DNA from 3 places in the Klebsiella sp. F11 genome. Region 2 is predicted to be linked to each of the others. Evidence: predicted binding sites of a transcription regulator. Region 2 holds the regulator's gene; each other region holds the start of a gene.

Region 1 (5,723 bases), 770 kb from region 2:
GCATCTCGCTGGACGTCAGCCAGGACCCGGCGGGCATCAAACATCGTAGCAATATTGTCGAAATTTACCTGGTGCGCGATGAGCAGCGGCAGATTCAGGAAGTGATCCTGCCGATTTACGGCAACGGTCTGTGGTCGATGATGTACGCCTTCGTGGCGCTGGGGACCGACGGCCGTACGATTAAGGGCCTGACCTATTACGATCATGGCGAAACGCCGGGGCTGGGCGGTGAGGTGGAAAACCCCAACTGGCGGCAGCAGTTTATCGGCAAGCAGGTGCTTGACGATAGCGGCCATCCGGCGCTGAAGGTGGTGAAGGGCGGGGCGCATCCGGGAGATATCCACGCCGTTGACGGCCTGTCCGGAGCGACGCTGACCTCCAACGGCGTGCAGCATAGCTTTGATTTCTGGATGGGCGAGCTGGGCTTCGGCCCGTTTTTGCAAAGAGTGCGTGACGGAGAGCTGAATAATGGCTGAAACAGGCGATACGCAAGAGATGAAGCGCGTATTGGTGGGGCCGCTGCTGGCCAATAACCCCATTACGCTGCAGGTGCTGGGGGTCTGTTCGGCGCTGGCCGTGACCACTAAGCTGGAAACTGCGCTGGTGATGACCCTCGCGGTCACGCTGGTGACGGCCTTTTCCAGCATGTTTATCTCGATGATCCGCCACCATATTCCCAACAGCGTGCGGATGATCGTGCAGATGACGATCGTCGCCTCGCTGGTGATTGTGGTGGACCAGCTGCTGCGCGCCTTTGCCTATGAGACCTCCCGGCAGCTGTCGGTATTTGTCGGGCTGATCATCACCAACTGCATCGTGATGGGCCGGGCGGAAGGGTACGCCATGAAGTCGCCGCCGCTGGCCAGCTTTATGGACGGTATCGGCAACGGACTGGGATATGGCGCCATTCTGATCGTGGTCGGCTTCCTGCGCGAGCTTATCGGCAGCGGCAAGCTCTTTGGCATAACCGTGCTGGAGACGGTGCAGAACGGCGGCTGGTATCAGCCGAACGGCCTGTTCCTGCTGGCGCCGAGCGCCTTCTTTATTATCGGTTTGCTGATTTGGGCGCTGCGCAGCTGGAAGCCGGAACAGCAGGAAAAGGAGTAAACGATGGCGGCTCACTATATCAGCCTGTTTGTCCGCGCCGTATTCGTTGAAAATATGGCACTGGCCTTCTTCCTCGGGATGTGCACCTTCCTCGCGGTATCGAAAAAGGTCTCCACCGCCTTTGGTCTCGGCCTGACGGTGACCATCGTGCTTGGGCTGGCGGTACCGATCAATAACCTGATCTATAACCTGGTGCTGCGCGACGGGGCGCTGGCGGAGGGCGTCGATTTAAGTTTTCTCAACTTTATTTCCTTTATCGGCGTGATCGCCGCGCTGGTGCAGATCCTCGAGATGATCCTCGATAAGTATTTCCCGGCGTTATACCACGCGCTGGGGATCTTCCTGCCGCTGATTGCCGTGCACTGTGCGATCTTTGGCGGCGTCTCCTTCATGGTGCAGCGTGACTACAACTTCCCGGAATCCATTGTTTATGGCTTCGGTTCCGGTATCGGCTGGACGCTGGCGATTGTCGCCCTGGCGGGCATCCGGGAGAGAATGAAATATGCCAACGTACCTGCCGGCCTGCGCGGGTTAGGGATCACCTTTATTACCACCGGTCTGATGGCGCTGGGCTTTATGTCATTCTCCGGCGTGCAGCTATAAGGGCGGAAAGTATGGAAATTATTCTTGGCGTCATGATGTTCACCCTGATTGTGCTGGTGCTTTCGGGGCTGATTCTCGCCGCGCGTTCAAAGCTGGTCAACGCCGGTGAGGTGGTTATTGAGATCAATAACGAAGCGGATAAACAGATCCGCACATCGGCGGGCGATAAGCTGCTCAATACGCTGTCCAGCAACGGAATCTTTGTCTCCTCCGCCTGCGGCGGCGGCGGTTCCTGCGGCCAGTGTCGGGTGACGGTGAAAGAGGGCGGCGGCGATATCCTGTCGACCGAGCTTTCCCATATCACCAAACGTGAGGCGAAAGAGGGCTGCCGGCTGGCCTGTCAGGTGGCGGTGAAGCAAAACATGAAGATCGAGCTGCCGGAAGAGATCTTCGGGGTCAAAAAATGGCATTGCGAAGTGATCTCCAATGATAACAAAGCGACGTTTATCAAAGAGCTGAAGCTGCGCGTGCCGGACGGCGAAGTTGTACCGTTCCGCGCTGGGGGATATGTCCAGATCGAGTGCCCGTCGCACAAGGTGGCGTATGCTGACTTCGACGTGCCGGATGAGTACCGCGCCGACTGGGATAAGTTTAACCTGTTCCGCTATGTCTCCGAGGTAAAAGAGCCCACCCTGCGCGCCTACTCGATGGCTAACTACCCGGACGAAAAGGGCATGATTATGCTCAACGTGCGTATTGCCACACCGCCGCCGAAGGTGCCGGACGCGCCGCCGGGCATTATGTCTTCCTATATCTGGTCGCTGAAGGCCGGTGATGAGGTGACGATTTCCGGGCCGTTCGGCGAATTTTTTGCCAAAGATACCGACGCTGAAATGGTCTTTATCGGCGGTGGGGCCGGCATGGCGCCGATGCGTTCGCATATTTTCGATCAGCTCAAGCGGCTGTACAGCGGGCGTAAAATCAGCTTCTGGTACGGCGCGCGCTCGCTGCGCGAAATGTTCTACGACGATGAATTCGCACAGCTGGCGCGGGAAAATCCTAACTTTACCTTCCACGTGGCGCTGTCCGATCCGCTGCCGGAAGATAGCTGGAATGGTCATACCGGCTTCATCCACAACGTGCTCTATGAGAACTACCTGCGCGATCATCCGGCGCCGGAGGAGTGCGAGTTTTATATGTGCGGGCCGCCGGTGATGAACGCCGCGGTCATTAAAATGCTGAAAGATCTCGGCGTTGAGGATGAAAACATCTTGCTGGATGACTTTGGAGGCTGATGATGTGGACCCTGTTTCTCGCTACCTTTGTGATTTTCGCCCTGGTTATCCTCGGGATGTCGGTGGGGTATCTGGTGAAGCGCAAAAGCCTGCAGGGGAGCTGCGGCGGGATCGCCTCGCTGGGTCTGGAAAAGGTCTGCGACTGCCCGGAGCCGTGCGACGCGCGCAAAAAGCGTCTGGCGCGGGCAGCGCAGCGCCAGCGGGACCGGATCCTTTAATCACCTCTGGCTAATCCGCTAAACGCCCCGGCGCCGCCGGGGCTTCGCTTCCGCGCATTTTTCCCCCTTCTCTTCTCATTAGACAGAATTGTGCTGTATACTTGTCCAGTGGTCAGTGAGGGCTAGCTATGCGCAAAATCATCCATGTTGATATGGACTGCTTCTTTGCCGCGGTCGAAATGCGCGATAACCCGGCGTTGCGGGATATTCCCATCGCCATCGGCGGCAGCCGGGTCCAGCGGGGGGTCATCAGTACCGCCAACTATCCGGCGCGTAAGTTTGGCGTGCGTAGCGCCATGCCAACGGCGATGGCGCTGAAGCTTTGCCCGCATCTGACGCTGCTGCCGGGGCGCTTTGACGCCTACAAAGAGGCATCGGCCCATATCCGGGAAATTTTCTCGCGCTACACCTCGCTGATTGAACCCCTCTCGCTCGATGAGGCGTTTCTTGACGTGACCGACAGCGTCCACTGCCAGGGCTCGGCGACGCTGATGGCGGAGGAGATCCGCCAGACCATTCAGCGTGAGCTGCAGCTCACCGCCTCCGCCGGCATCGCTCCGGTGAAATTTCTCGCCAAAATCGCCTCCGATATGAATAAACCCAACGGCCAGTTTGTGATTGCGCCGCATCAGGTCGCAGAATTCGTCAGAACCCTGCCGCTGGCGAAAATACCCGGCGTGGGAAAAGTCTCCGCGGCAAAGCTGGAGAATATGGGGCTACGTACCTGCGAAGATGTGCAGAAAAGCGATCTGGCGATGCTGCTCAAGCGCTTTGGCAAATTCGGCCGCATCCTCTGGGAGAGGAGCCAGGGCATCGACGAGCGGGAAATCAACAATACGCGGCAGCGTAAATCGGTGGGCGTCGAGCGTACGCTGGCGGAGGATATTCACCGATGGGGCGACTGTGAGGCGATTATCGAGAACCTCTACCAGGAGCTGGAGCGGCGGCTGATTAAGGTTAAGCCGGATCTGCTGATTGCCCGCCAGGGGGTAAAGCTCAAGTTTAATGATTTTCAGCAAACCACCCAGGAGCACGTCTGGCCGCGGCTGAGTAAAGACGATTTGCTCGCCACGGCCTACAAAGCCTGGCATGAGCGGCGCGGCGGCCGCGGGGTGCGGCTGGTGGGGCTGCACGTTACGTTACTCGATCCCCAGCTGGAGCGGCAGCTGGTTCTGGGACTATAGCGATGCTGCAGATTAGAGACTACCGGGATGACGATTTTTCCGCGCTGTGCGCCATCTTCCTGCGTGCGGTTCGGCAGACCGCCAGCCGCGACTATTCGCCGCGGCAAATCGCCGCCTGGGCGCAGGTCGACGAGGACCGCTGGCGGCAAAAAATGCGCGACTCCCGGGTGCTGGTGGCGGAGATTGAGCGGCAGCCGGTCGGCTTTATTAGCGCCATCGGCGGCGATATCGATCTCCTGTTTGTCGCGCCCGAACGCGCCCGTCAGGGAGTTGCTGGGGCGCTGCTCGCCGAGCTGTTCAGGCAAATTCCGCGAGGGACGCTGCGGGTGGAGGCCAGCATCACGGCAAAAGCCTGCTTTATGCGTCATGGCTTCACGGTCATAGCAGAGCAGCAGGTAGTCGCGCGCGGGGAGACGTTTACTAATTATCGCATGGAGAAGGTGAGGTAGGTACTGGCTTTCGCCGGGGTTAGATTTGCGGGCGACGAGGCCGCCGCCCGCATCCGGGAGAACCCGGAGAGATCAAATCCGTAGCTGGCCGCTTATTTTGCCGGAATCGCTTTCAGCAGTTCAGTCAGCAGCGTCCAGTACTGGCCAACGCTTTCGATATGCACCTGCTCATCCGGAGAGTGCGGCCCGGTAATGGTCGGCCCAATAGAAACCATATCCATATCCGGGTACGGCTTCTTGAACAGCCCGCACTCCAGGCCGGCGTGAATAATCTGGATATTCGGCGTTTTATTAAACAGACGCTGATAGGTTTCGCGGACCAGATGCATCACCGGCGAGTTTGCATCCGGCTGCCAGCCCGGGTAGGCGCCCCTGGCTTCGGTTTTCGCTCCCGCCAGCTTGCCTAACGAGTCCAGCATGCTGACGACGTAGTCTTTGCCGCTGTCGATCAGGGAGCGGATCAGGCAGTGGATTTCGACGTTATCATCGGTCATGGTGACCACGCCGACGTTGAGGGAGGTTTCGACCACGCCCTTCGCCACGTCGGAGTTACGGATCACGCCGTTTGGCGTCGCGTTCAGCAGACGAACAAAGCCGTCACGGGATTGCGCCGTTAGCGCCGCTTTATCATTAGCGGCCGCATCCAGCAACAGCACCAGATTCTTCTCTTTTACCGCCAGCTCGTTTTTAAGGATCGCCTCGTAGGCGCTGACCTGCGCCTTCAGTGCATCGACTTTCTCTGCCGCGACGGCAACGGTGGCGAAGGCTTCACGCGGAATGGCGTTGCGCAGGGTGCCGCCGTTGAAATCGACCAGGCGCAGATCCAGCTCGACGGCGTGAGCGGCGAGGAAGCGGGCCAGCAGCTTGTTGGCATTCCCCAGGCCGACGTGAATTTCACCGCCGGAGTGGCCGCCTTTCAGCCCTTTT
Region 2 (5,723 bases):
ATAGGATCGATGGACTCGCGCCACTCCGGCACGTGCTGGTTGAGCCAGGTCATCAGCGGCAGCGGCTCGCCGAAGTTAACGTATCCCTGGCCGAGGTTACGCAGCTTGCTCAGGCCGCGCAGCATCTGCGGCAGGCTCTCTTTCTCTTTGGTCGCGCCGCGCAGCTCTTTGGCATAGGTGCCGACTTCCATCACGTGCTCGTAGCCGATGTAGATAGGCACCAGGGTGATCGGGCGGGTGCCGCCGCGCAGCATCGCCTGGATAGTCATCGACAGGGTGCCGGTTTTCGGGTCCAGCAGGCGTCCGGTACGGGAGCGTCCGCCCTCGACGAAGTACTCCACCGAATAGCCGCGGCTGAACAGTTCGCCAAGATATTCGCGGAATACCGTTGAGTAGAGCTTATTGCCCTTAAACGTGCGGCGAATAAAGAACGCGCCGCCGCGGCGGAAAATCGGCCCAGCCGGCCAGAAGTTGAGGTTGATGCCGGCGGCGATATGCGGCGGCACCAGCCCCTGATGGTAGAGCACGTAAGAGAGCAGCAGGTAGTCCATATGGCTGCGGTGGCACGGAACGTAGACGATCTCGTGTCCTTCATGCGCCAGCTGGCGCACGCGCTCGGCGTTATGAACGTTAATCCCCTGATACAGGCGGTTCCAGGTAAAACCCAGCACGCGGTCGGTCAGGCGAATCATCTCGTAGGAGAAGTTGGCGGCGATCTCCTCCATCAGCGCGATGGCGTTTTGCTGCGCCTTCTCATGGGAGATTTTCTTGCTGCGGGCTTCGTCTTCCACCGCGCGGGCGATGGCTTTTGACGCCAGCAGCTTGTTGAACAGATCCTGACGCGCCGGCAGGCGCGGGCCGACGGCGGCCAGGCGCTGGCGGGCGAAGTGCATACGCGCCACGCGGGCCAGCTTCTGGGCAATGGTCTTATCGGTGCCGTGTTCGGACGCCATTCGGCGTAGCGACACCGGCGGCGAGAAGCGCACGAAGCTGTCGCGGCCGAGCCACAGCACGGCGAAGAATTTCTGAATGCCGTTAAGCATGCGCAGCGGCGGATTGACCTCGCCCTTTTCGCGTCCGGGCGCACGACCAAACATCACTGAAACCGGCACCATTTGCACGTCGAGGTCAGGGTGGTTGCGGTGCAGATCGAGGTAGTCGTGGAACAGCTTGATGGACTCTTCTTTCGGCGTGTAGTAGGTAAAGACGCGCGGGCCGCCGTGGATAAAGACGTAGCGCGGCAGCTGGGTGCCGTCGATTTCCAGCGGTTCGAGCGGATCGGCTAAATCGTGCTCCAGGCACTGCGCGCGCAGCGTCAGCAGGTCTGCCTTCGAGTTATAGGGCAGAACGTACATAATCGGACGCGAGGTATCCAGTCCCAGTTCCTGAGCAGGTTCTGCGGGAATAGACTTGCTTTTTACCAGCAGCCGTAATGGTAAATTCAGTAATTTATAGTAAATTCGTTGCCAGCCGGACATAAACGATGTGAAGCCTCTGGTTAATCATGCAAATGCGCGGCAAGAATAACAGAAAGTGCGCAAAATTTCCGTTGCCACGCGGCAAACGCGTACACTCATTGACGTCATTTACATAAAAAGGTTCTTTTGATGGCCAATAATACCACCGGGTTAACCCGAATCATTAAAGCGGCTGGGTATTCCTGGAAAGGTTTTCGTGCGGCATGGATAAATGAGGCCGCCTTTCGTCAGGAAGGTATCGCCACCGTTATTGCCATTGCGATCGCCTGCTGGTTGGATGTTGACGCCGTTACGCGCGTGCTTTTGATAGGCTCGGTCCTGTTAGTGATGATAGTCGAAATTCTTAATAGCGCGATTGAGGCGGTGGTGGACCGGATCGGCCCTGAGCACCATGAGCTTTCCGGACGGGCGAAGGATATGGGCTCTGCGGCGGTATTTCTGGCGATCGCCATCGCGCTGATCGTCTGGGTGACGCTGCTGTGGGCGCACTATCGCTAAGCCTCCGCAGCATCAGGCCGCCCGGTCGCCCTCCGCGCGGCTTTTTTTGCGCCGCGTGGAGCAGCAGCGCTTCGCCGCAACTTCCTCCGTGCTAACCGGCCGTAGCGGGCGGCAAAAGAAAAGAATCTCCTGATTTTTGTGTGAAATTTGATTCCAAAATCACCGTTAGCTGTATATACTCACAGCATAACTGTATATACACCCAGGGGGCGGGATGAAAGCGTTAACGACCAGGCAGCAAGAGGTGTTTGATCTCATCAGGGATCACATCAGCCAGACGGGCATGCCGCCGACGCGTGCGGAAATTGCTCAGCGCTTGGGGTTCCGTTCTCCAAACGCGGCGGAAGAGCACCTGAAAGCGCTGGCGCGTAAAGGCGCTATCGAGATCGTTTCCGGCGCTTCCCGCGGCATCCGCCTGCTGACTGAAGAAGAGCCCGGCCTGCCGCTGATTGGCCGCGTCGCCGCCGGCGAGCCGCTGCTGGCGCAGCAGCACATCGAAGGCCACTTCCAGGTCGATCCGGCCATGTTCAAGCCGAGCGCCGACTTTCTGCTGCGCGTCAGCGGTATGTCGATGAAAGACATTGGTATTCTGGACGGCGATCTGCTGGCGGTACACAAAACGCAGGACGTGCGTAACGGACAGGTGGTGGTTGCGCGTATCGACGAAGAAGTGACGGTTAAACGCCTGAAAAAGCAGGGTAACGTCGTCGAACTGCTGCCGGAAAACAGCGAGTTTTCACCGATCGTGGTGAACCTGCGCGAGCAAAACTTCACTATTGAAGGACTGGCCGTCGGCGTCATCCGCAACGGCGAGTGGCTGTAACCCTCTGTTCTGACGCAGCATCGTCCGATGCGTGATGCTGCGCTGTCTCTCCTCGCTCAGGCTCTTCTCCATGTTTTTTAACGCTGCTGATAAGGCCCTGTGGCGCCTGGCGCTACCGATGATTTTCTCCAATATCACCGTCCCGCTGCTGGGGCTGGTGGATACGGCGGTTATCGGCCATCTTGATAGCCCGGTTTACCTGGGCGGCGTGGCGGTCGGGGCTACGGCAACCAGCTTTCTGTTCATGCTGCTGCTCTTTCTGCGCATGAGCACCACCGGCCTGACGTCGCAGGCGTTCGGCGCAAAGGATCCCGTTCGCCTGGCGCGCGCGCTGGTGCAGCCGCTTGGACTGGCGCTGGCCGCCGGTCTGCTGATCGTTCTGTTTCGTATGCCGCTCATTAACCTGGCGCTGCATATCGTCGGCGGTAGCGAAGCGGTGCTGGAGCAGGCCCGGCGTTTCCTCGAAATCCGCTGGCTGAGCGCCCCGGCCTCGCTCGCGAACCTGGTGCTGCTGGGCTGGCTGCTGGGCGTCCAGTATGCCCGCGCGCCGGTGATCCTGCTGATTGTCGGCAACCTGCTGAATATCGTCCTCGACCTGTGGCTGGTGATGGGCCTGCACATGAACGTGCAGGGCGCGGCGCTGGCGACGGTGAGCGCCGAATACGCCACCTTTATCATTGGCCTGCTGATGGCGAAACGCGTACTGACGCTGCGCGGCGTGTCGTTCGCTATGCTCAAGGGCGCCTGGCGCGGCGATATCCGGCGGCTGCTGGCCCTGAATCGCGACATTATGCTGCGCTCCCTGCTGCTGCAGTTCTGCTTTGGCGCGGTGACCGTGTTTGGCGCGCGTCTGGGGGGCGATATCGTGGCGGTGAACGCTATTCTGATGACTATGCTCACCTTCACCGCCTATGCGTTAGATGGCTTTGCCTACGCCGTGGAGGCCCACTCCGGGCAGGCCTACGGCGCGCGCGATGGCAGCAGGCTGCTGGAGGTGTGGCGTGCCGCCTGCCGACAATCTGGCATGGTCGCGCTGGCTTTTGCGCTGATCTACAGCGTGGCGGGAGAGCAGATTATCGCCCTGCTGACCTCGATACCCTCGCTCCAGCAGCTCGCCGACCGCTATCTGTTCTGGCAGATGATTCTGCCGGTGATTGGCGTCTGGTGCTATCTGCTGGACGGGATGTTTATCGGCGCGACGCGCGGCAGCGAAATGCGTAACAGCATGGCGGTGGCCGCTGCGGGCTTTGCCTTAACCCTGCTGACTCTGCCGGTGCTCGGTAACCACGGCCTGTGGCTGGCGCTGACGGTGTTCCTGGCGCTGCGGGGCCTGTCGCTGGCGCTGATCTGGCGACGGCACTGGCGGCGCGGAACCTGGTTTTCATAACGCATTCTGTCTTTAATATGGTTAAAGATTCCGAATAATAAAATCAACCCAGCATTCTCATCTATAGTTAACTCTATGTCCGGCACACAGCGGGCTGTTAACTCACCGAACGATGAGGACTGAATCATGAATAAAGACGAAATCGGCGGTAACTGGAAACAGTTAAAAGGTAAAGCAAAAGAGCAGTGGGGCAAGCTTACCGACGATGATATGACCGTCATCGAGGGCAAGCGCGATCAGCTGGTCGGTCGAATCCAGGAGCGTTACGGTTACGCTAAAGATCGGGCGGAGAAAGAGGTGTCCGACTGGGAAAGCAAAAATGACTATCGCTGGTAGCGAGCAAATTTAGAGCGCTAACCCTTTGTTATTGCCTGCCCGAACGCGACAAGGATGTGCGAAATCCCCTGATTCCCGCTGTGGCTAACGCCTCAGCGGGCTTTCTTTTTAATCTGGATCGTGTGGTCATGATGGCAGCGATCCGGCGCGTTACAGGCCTCTACCTCGACGCAGCCCGCGCACAGGCCGTGCGCTTCAATCACGTTATGGCGCAGGGCGAAGCCCATTCTTGCCGCCAGCGTATGCATGATGTCCTCTACGCCTTCCGCGCACTCTTCTGTCACCACCCCGCAGCGATCGCAGATAAACATCGCTGAGCTATGGGTTGGCTGATCGAACAGATGGCACAGCACGTAGCTGTTGGTTGATTCCACCTTGTGCACGAAACCCTGCTCCAGCAGAAACTCCAGCGCCCGATAGACCGTTGGCGGCTTGGCCTGCGGCTCTTTACCGCGCAGGAGATCGAGCAAATCGTAAGCGCTGATCGCTCCCTGCTGCAGGCTCATCAGGCGCAACACTTCCAGGCGCTGCGGAGTCAGGCGCACGCCCCGCTGCGCGCAGAGCTTTTCAGCATGCGCTAACATGTCTTGCGAAGTGGACTTATCCATGAGCATCCTCTGGTTGCGTAACGATGAAGTTGTTACTTTATCACGATCCTGGCAAAACGCCGAGAACCCACGGTTTGTGCTATACCTGATGCATCTCATTTTCGGGAGAAAACGATGAAACGACCTGATTGCATTCGACATTGGCGCGAGCTGGAAGGGCCGGATGACGCCACCTACCCCGACAGCGGCGAGCTCTTTTCCATCGGCGCTCCGCTGGCCCGCGGTCTAAGGCTAAACCGGCTGGGGATCCATCATGAGCGCCTGCCGCCGGGACGGCGCACCTCTTATCCGCATGCGGAAAGCGATGAAGAAGAGTTTATCTACGTGCTGGAGGGGTATCCGGAGGTGTGGATAAACGGCTATCTGTGGAAGCTGGAGCCGGGGGATTGCGTCGGTTTTCCCGCCGGCACCGGGGTATGCCATACCTTTCTGAATAACACCGAGGAGGAGGCGTGCCTGCTGGTGGTGGGCGAAGCGAACAAAAAATTTAACCGGATCTACTATCCGCTAAACCCCGGCTATGCCGCGACGCGTCAGGATCGCTGGGTCGACCATCCGCCGCAGTTCTTCGGCCCTCACGACGGTAAGCCGCG
Region 3 (5,723 bases), 2.1 Mb from region 2:
TCATAAGTGTGGTCACAGCAATCTCGATAGTTTAATACTGACAGTGGTCAGACTACGTACCTGAGCAATAGTTCCATAAATAAGCGGAATTCGTTCGGGATGCGCTGGCCTGACGTTACGCATAATAATATATTGCGCCGCCCTAAGCCGGGGATGCGCAATAATTCTGGTTATTCAAGGTATTGCAAATAGATGTCGTTTAAGGACGGTCCGTGCGATCGCGCAGCGGCGTGGGTTAAAGAGACTAAACGCGCGTTCGTTCCCTGACTTTACTGCCGTTAGCGTCTTTTTTTGAAAGTAAATTTTTGTTTCTTGCGATCCCCTATATACGAAATAAGAGAAAAAACAGCGACCAGGAGTAGCGCGACCGCCAGTGCCAGAAAAAGAAAATTCGCCATACGCATTTATTCCCCGAGAAATTTATGGATATTCTTGCTTTTATGCGAAGAAATTTACTCTCGCCTTAAGAAAAATCCTAATGAAATATTTTGCATAGTTATAAGAAAAGTTTTTTAAATGATATTTATGTATTGATTTTGGTGTTTAATGTCGATAAATGCGCTTAACTTTAGAATAATATTTCAATGAATTATCGATATTTTGCTTAAAGATGCTGAGAGAGATTTGGGTTGTTCGGGCCAGTAGCGAGCATCATCCGCTCCGCGTTGATGAACTAACTAACTGAAACAAATTAGAAACATGGGGTCATCTTTGGATGAGCCGCGCAGGAGAGGAAAAACGTGCCGCCGAGCGATGACGCCTGCCGTACCCCGCTGAGCGTTGCCTGCGTTTTTGCGGCAAACCGTTGCAAAAAATGGCTATGGGCAGGACGGGAGCCATTCCCCGGCCGCCATGGCTAGGTTAATCTGCAGGGCATCTCACTTTATTCAGGCTATGAATATGAAATTGCGTACTATTCAGGGAGTGTGTTTCTGCCTGGCATTGGCGCAGCCCCTTGTTTCCCTGGCTTCAGATGACAGAAATCAGCCCGGCAGCGATTTAAACGATGGCGTTGAAACTTTCAGCATTAGCTGTTTTGGAATGCCGCAGCAGACCACGATCGATATTAATGAGTGCATGGCAAAGAAACTCGCGCAGATCGGCTGGGTGAAGGATAAATATCTGGCGACGGCCGCGAAAAGAATAGCGCAGGACGGCAGGGACGATCCGGCTCGGTTACAGAAAACGCTGTCGGCATTTAATGATGAAGGTCAAGCCTGGGATAATTTAATTGATAAGGCGTCTACTGCGGCCGGGATCGATGCTGAAGGCGGTACGCGGCGCGGGGCTATGATGGCTTTACGCCAGGAAGAGCTTATTGAGCTGCAGGTTCATGATATCTGGCAGCACTGGCTGCGCTTTGAGGACTCAACGCCGCCGATTTTGCCGGAGCCTAAATTTAAGTCTGGCGAGTAGGCGGGCGTATTTAAACGGCTGGCGAGCAGCGCCGGTAGCCGGGAAAATAGCTGCAGGGGAAATTGATGTCCAGGGAGCGGTATTGCTCAATGCTAACGCCGGTCCCTGAAAAGCCCGCCGTTGATATCAACGCTGCGGCCCGGCTTATTCGTCTGCGGTCATCCACATATCCGCTTCTTCAAACATCTCCTGAACGACGCGGCCGATCTGCTCTTTTTCATGCTTACTGGCATCCGTATTGATTGCCGGCAGCGTCATCATCGGCTTTACGCGAACGTCGGCCTCGGGAAAAATGCGGTGAATACGTTTCGTGAGTTCAGCCATAATGGTCTCTTTGGCTCCGGCTAACCCTTCAAAATTTCTTTTGTCATAAACCAGTTCTACAAACATGCTTCGGCTCCTGTAACGGTAGGCAGTAGTTATACTGTTTTTTTGTACAGTGTCAAGGCGAGAGGGAGAACAGCGCGCGTTTTCCGCCTCGCCGGCCGGCCAGCATGGGGCTTTCACGTAATGAGCGGCGGTCGTTTATCCCGCCACGCAACGACGTTTAATCGACGTTGTTGAAATAGTCGCGCGCAGCCGCCTCGACCTTCTGCGCATCAATCCCCGTTTTCTCAGTAATCAACTCGATGAACTGCCTGAACTTGTCGGTCATTACGTTGCCGCCATCCCAGTGGGCAACGTAGAAACGGCACTGATAGCGATAAAAGTGGAGGGTGGTATCTCCCAGCGTGTAGTACATAAGAATCTCCCGTTCAGTATGTCGGACGAATCGCCATAGCTTGCGATATGGCACCTCACCATAACGCGCTGCTTACGGCCTCTATCCTGCTACGAATTACGTGAGTTTTCCAGAGACGCCTTATTTTTAACGCCGCAGAGCACGGTGAGCCGCGCGTTCGGCTAAATATGGCGGAACTTCAAGACCTTCGCGATAGGGTGGCATAAGCGGCTTGCCTAACCCGAATGATTTAATAATACTGTATATAAACACAGTAATTATGCCAGGTGAGTTTATGTTGACGTTCTACAAGCCGGTTGAGCCGTCGTCACGGTTTTTGGTGCCGCTGTTTCGCGATCTTGTACCCTGCGGGTTTCCCAGCCCGGCCCAGGATTATGTCGAAGATACGCTCGATTTGAACAAGCTGGCCATCAGGCATCCAAATGCGACCTACTTTGTCAGGGTGAGCGGCGATTCAATGACGGACGCCGGAATTGACGATGGCGACCTGCTGGTGGTCGATCGCTCGCTGACCGCCGAGCACGGCGATATTGTGATTGCCGCCGTTGCCGGCGAGTTTACCGTAAAGCAGCTGCAAACCCGACCGTTCCTTCAGCTCATGCCGCGTAACCTCAACTACTCTCCTGTCGTCTGCCAGCCGGGAGAGGAGCTGCAAATATTTGGCGTGGTCACCTTCAGCTTAAAATCACACCGCCATGTTCGCGCTTGTTGATGTCAACAGCTTCTACGCCTCCTGCGAAGCGGTTTTCCGGCCGGACCTGCAGGGAAAAGCGGTGGTGGTGGTCTCAAATAACGATGGCTGTATTATTTCACGTTCGGCGCAGGCAAAGGCGCTGGGCATCCCCATGGGCGCGCCTTATTTCAAAATTAAGGATGATTTGCAGCGTTTGCAGGTGGCGGTTTTTAGCTCGAACTACGCGCTCTATGCCGATCTCAGCCACCGGGTCATGCAGACGCTGGCGGAGATGACGCCGGGGATTGAAATATACTCCATCGATGAGGCCTTTGTTCATTTAGCCGGTATCTCCGGCTATATGCCGCTTGAGACATTTGGCCAGCAAATGCGCGATCGGGTCCTGAAGCATACCGGGCTCACGGTGGGGGTTGGCATCGCGCCGACCAAAACGCTCGCCAAGTTGGCTAATTTCGCGGCTAAAAAGTGGCGCCAAACCGGCGGCGTTGTCGAACTATCGCATCGCGATCGCCAGCGCCGGCTGCTCGCTCTGGTGCCGGTGCATGAAGTGTGGGGCGTGGGCCGGCGGATCGCAAAAAAGCTGGAGCTGATGGGCATCGAAAACGCTCTGCAGCTTGCCGACAGCTCGACCTGGGTGATGCGTAAGCACTTTAACGTCGTGCTGGAGCGCACGGTGCGCGAGCTGCGGGGGGAATCCTGTCTGCAGGTGGATGAGTTTGCGCCGGCCAAACAGCAGATTATCTGTAGCCGTTCCTTTAGCCACCGCATTACCCAATATAGCGATATGCATCAGGCGGTTTGCGCCTATGCTGAGCGCGCGGCGGAAAAGCTCAGGGCCGAGAAGCAGCGCTGCTGCGTGGTCAGCGTCTTTATGCGCACCAGCCCGCACGCCGAAAACGAAGCCTTCTACGCTCCCCAGGCCAGCGGCCGACTGGCAACGCCATCTGACGATACCCGGGATATTATTCGCGTCGCGATCCATGCGCTGGAGAGAGTGTGGAAGGAGGGCTTTCGCTATATGAAGGCCGGCATCATGCTGAGCGATTTCTTCAGCCAGGGCGTGGCGCAGCTCAATTTGTTTGATGAGTATCAGCCGCGGGCGAATAGCGCCGCGCTGATGCAGGTGGTGGATAGCCTGAACCGCTCGGGGCGCGGCAGCGTGTGGTTTGCCGGGCAGGGGATTCAAAAAAGCTGGACGATGAAGCGTGAGATGCTATCGCCCGGCTATACGACCCGCTACGCCGATTTGCCCGTCGTTAAATAGGTCGCCTGCGCCACCGCGGCAAGCGATCTGCCGCCGGAACGTACGGAACGAGCGTAAACGATGACCTTTGAAAGCGACGCCCCGAGTGAAGGCCGGGAGAAGGGCGTGGCCTGCGCAGCCGCAGGCCACGTTAATGTGAGGCTTACTTCAGCGCGGCCAGCTCGTCGGCGGTCAGCTCCAGCGTCTGCAGGGTGCCGGTTTCGGCGGAGCGAACGGCGGCCTCCAGCACCGCCATCACGGCGAGCGCCTGCAGCGGCTGTACCGGGTTTTCAATCCTGCCGCTGAGCGCATCGCGCACGTTGATGTAGTACTGACGCTGATCTCCGCGCGGGGCGGCCACTTGCTGAACCTGCGACTGCGCGTCAAAAACGCTCAGGCTGTCGTCGTCGTGGCCCCAGCTTTCGCTGCCGGGAATGACGCCCGCCAGCAGCTGGCTCTCCTGCTGGTCGGCTTTTTGTTTGACCGCGCTGCCCTGGTCACCATGAACGGTAAAGCGCGCGCTGCCGCCGGCAACCAGCATGCTGCAGTGCAGAATGACCTTATGCTGAGCATAGTTCAGGACCACGTGCGCCCAGTCGTTAATCTCGGCGCCCTGGCGCAGGGTGGCGATGTTGCCCTGCACCGACTGCGGCAGGCCGAACAGCTGCAGAGCCTGATCGATCAGGTGCGGCCCTAAATCAAACCACAGGCCGCTGCCCGGCACGTTTTGCTCTCTCCAGCGGACGCGAACTTCCGGACGGAAGCGGTCGAAATGGGACTCGAAGTGCTTAACGTTGCCGATAAGTCCCTGCTCAATAACCTGCTTGATCCCGAGGAAGTCGCTGTCCCAGCGGCGGTTGTGGAATACCGAGAGCAGCAGCTGCTTCTCCTGCGCCAGGGCAATCAGCTCGCGGGCTTCCTGCATATCGAGGGTAAAGGGTTTATCCACGACCACGTGCTTACCGGCGTTTAACGCCAGCTTCGCGAGCGGGGCGTGCGTGGCGTTAGGGGAGGCGATCACCACGAGATCGATATCCGGGTGCTGAATCGCCTCTTCGGGTGAAGCAATAACGGTGACGTCGGGAATGTCACGCTTAACCTTTTCTTCATCGCGAGAAGCGACGACGGCCAGCTTCAGGCCGTCAATCGAGCGGATCAGCGGCGCATGGAACGTTTTGCCCACGAATCCATAACCGATCAGCGCAATATTAATGTTCTTACCGTCACCGGCGATAACTTTGTTCATTATTCTCTCCACGTTATTGAGCGTCAGCAATGTTGATGTGTACTGAAATGTCGTCCCCGGCGTCTTCCCAGGCTTTATCCAAAAAGAGCTGATGAATTTCTGCTAATCCGGCGACCAGATAGGGCTCGCAGTGGTTCAGCTTCAGATGGTCGGCAACCAGCCAGCACTCGGTGCTGGCGGCCAGCATAGCGCGCTTGATTTCGGCGTCCGCCTCCTGGCTGGCGCTGAGGCCCAGCTGCGCATGCAGCGCGCAGGCGCCGAGGATGGCGATATCAGCCCGATAGCGCGCGAGCAGCGCGAGGGTGGCGCTGCCGGCAAACAGGCGCTGCTGCATATCCCATCTGCCGCCCAGCAGGATCAGCTGAATATCCGCCCGGTCGCT

The links. Region 2 encodes LexA, which represses DNA repair genes until DNA is damaged. Its sites were predicted from a motif close to TNCTGTATGTACATACAGNA; they were not measured.
Region 1: a site for LexA is predicted at 3,255-3,274, ahead of dinB (DNA polymerase IV). Genes of this name have one in related genera too.
Region 3: a site for LexA is predicted at 1,839-1,858, ahead of AC1M2H_RS15555 (DinI-like family protein). Genes of this name have one in related genera too.

What each region holds. Positions count from the first base shown of each region.
Region 1 is NZ_CM160060.1:4,493,635-4,499,357, reverse strand. It holds gene AC1M2H_RS22200 (Na(+)-translocating NADH-quinone reductase subunit C) at 1-476, shown strand, start outside; gene AC1M2H_RS22195 (NADH:ubiquinone reductase (Na(+)-transporting) subunit D) at 469-1,107, shown strand; gene nqrE (NADH:ubiquinone reductase (Na(+)-transporting) subunit E) at 1,111-1,710, shown strand; gene nqrF (NADH:ubiquinone reductase (Na(+)-transporting) subunit F) at 1,722-2,945, shown strand; gene nqrM ((Na+)-NQR maturation NqrM) at 2,948-3,163, shown strand; gene dinB (DNA polymerase IV) at 3,292-4,347, shown strand; gene AC1M2H_RS22170 (GNAT family N-acetyltransferase) at 4,353-4,796, shown strand; gene pepD (cytosol nonspecific dipeptidase) at 4,889-5,723, opposite strand, start outside.
Region 2 is NZ_CM160060.1:5,268,154-5,273,876, reverse strand. It holds gene plsB (glycerol-3-phosphate 1-O-acyltransferase PlsB) at 1-1,478, opposite strand, end outside; gene AC1M2H_RS25905 (diacylglycerol kinase) at 1,608-1,976, shown strand; gene lexA (transcriptional repressor LexA) at 2,191-2,799, shown strand; gene dinF (MATE family efflux transporter DinF) at 2,870-4,186, shown strand; gene AC1M2H_RS25890 (CsbD family protein) at 4,313-4,522, shown strand; gene zur (zinc uptake transcriptional repressor Zur) at 4,615-5,130, opposite strand; gene AC1M2H_RS25880 (cupin domain-containing protein) at 5,245-5,723, shown strand, end outside.
Region 3 is NZ_CM160060.1:3,135,992-3,141,714, reverse strand. It holds gene AC1M2H_RS15570 (YnaM/YnfT family protein) at 1-4, opposite strand, end outside; gene AC1M2H_RS15565 (small membrane protein) at 279-398, opposite strand; gene AC1M2H_RS15560 (hypothetical protein) at 901-1,416, shown strand; gene AC1M2H_RS15555 (DinI-like family protein) at 1,561-1,806, opposite strand; gene AC1M2H_RS15550 (hypothetical protein) at 1,964-2,158, opposite strand; gene umuD (translesion error-prone DNA polymerase V autoproteolytic subunit) at 2,433-2,870, shown strand; gene umuC (translesion error-prone DNA polymerase V subunit UmuC) at 2,854-4,116, shown strand; gene AC1M2H_RS15535 (oxidoreductase) at 4,259-5,341, opposite strand; gene AC1M2H_RS15530 (DeoR/GlpR family DNA-binding transcription regulator) at 5,355-5,723, opposite strand, start outside.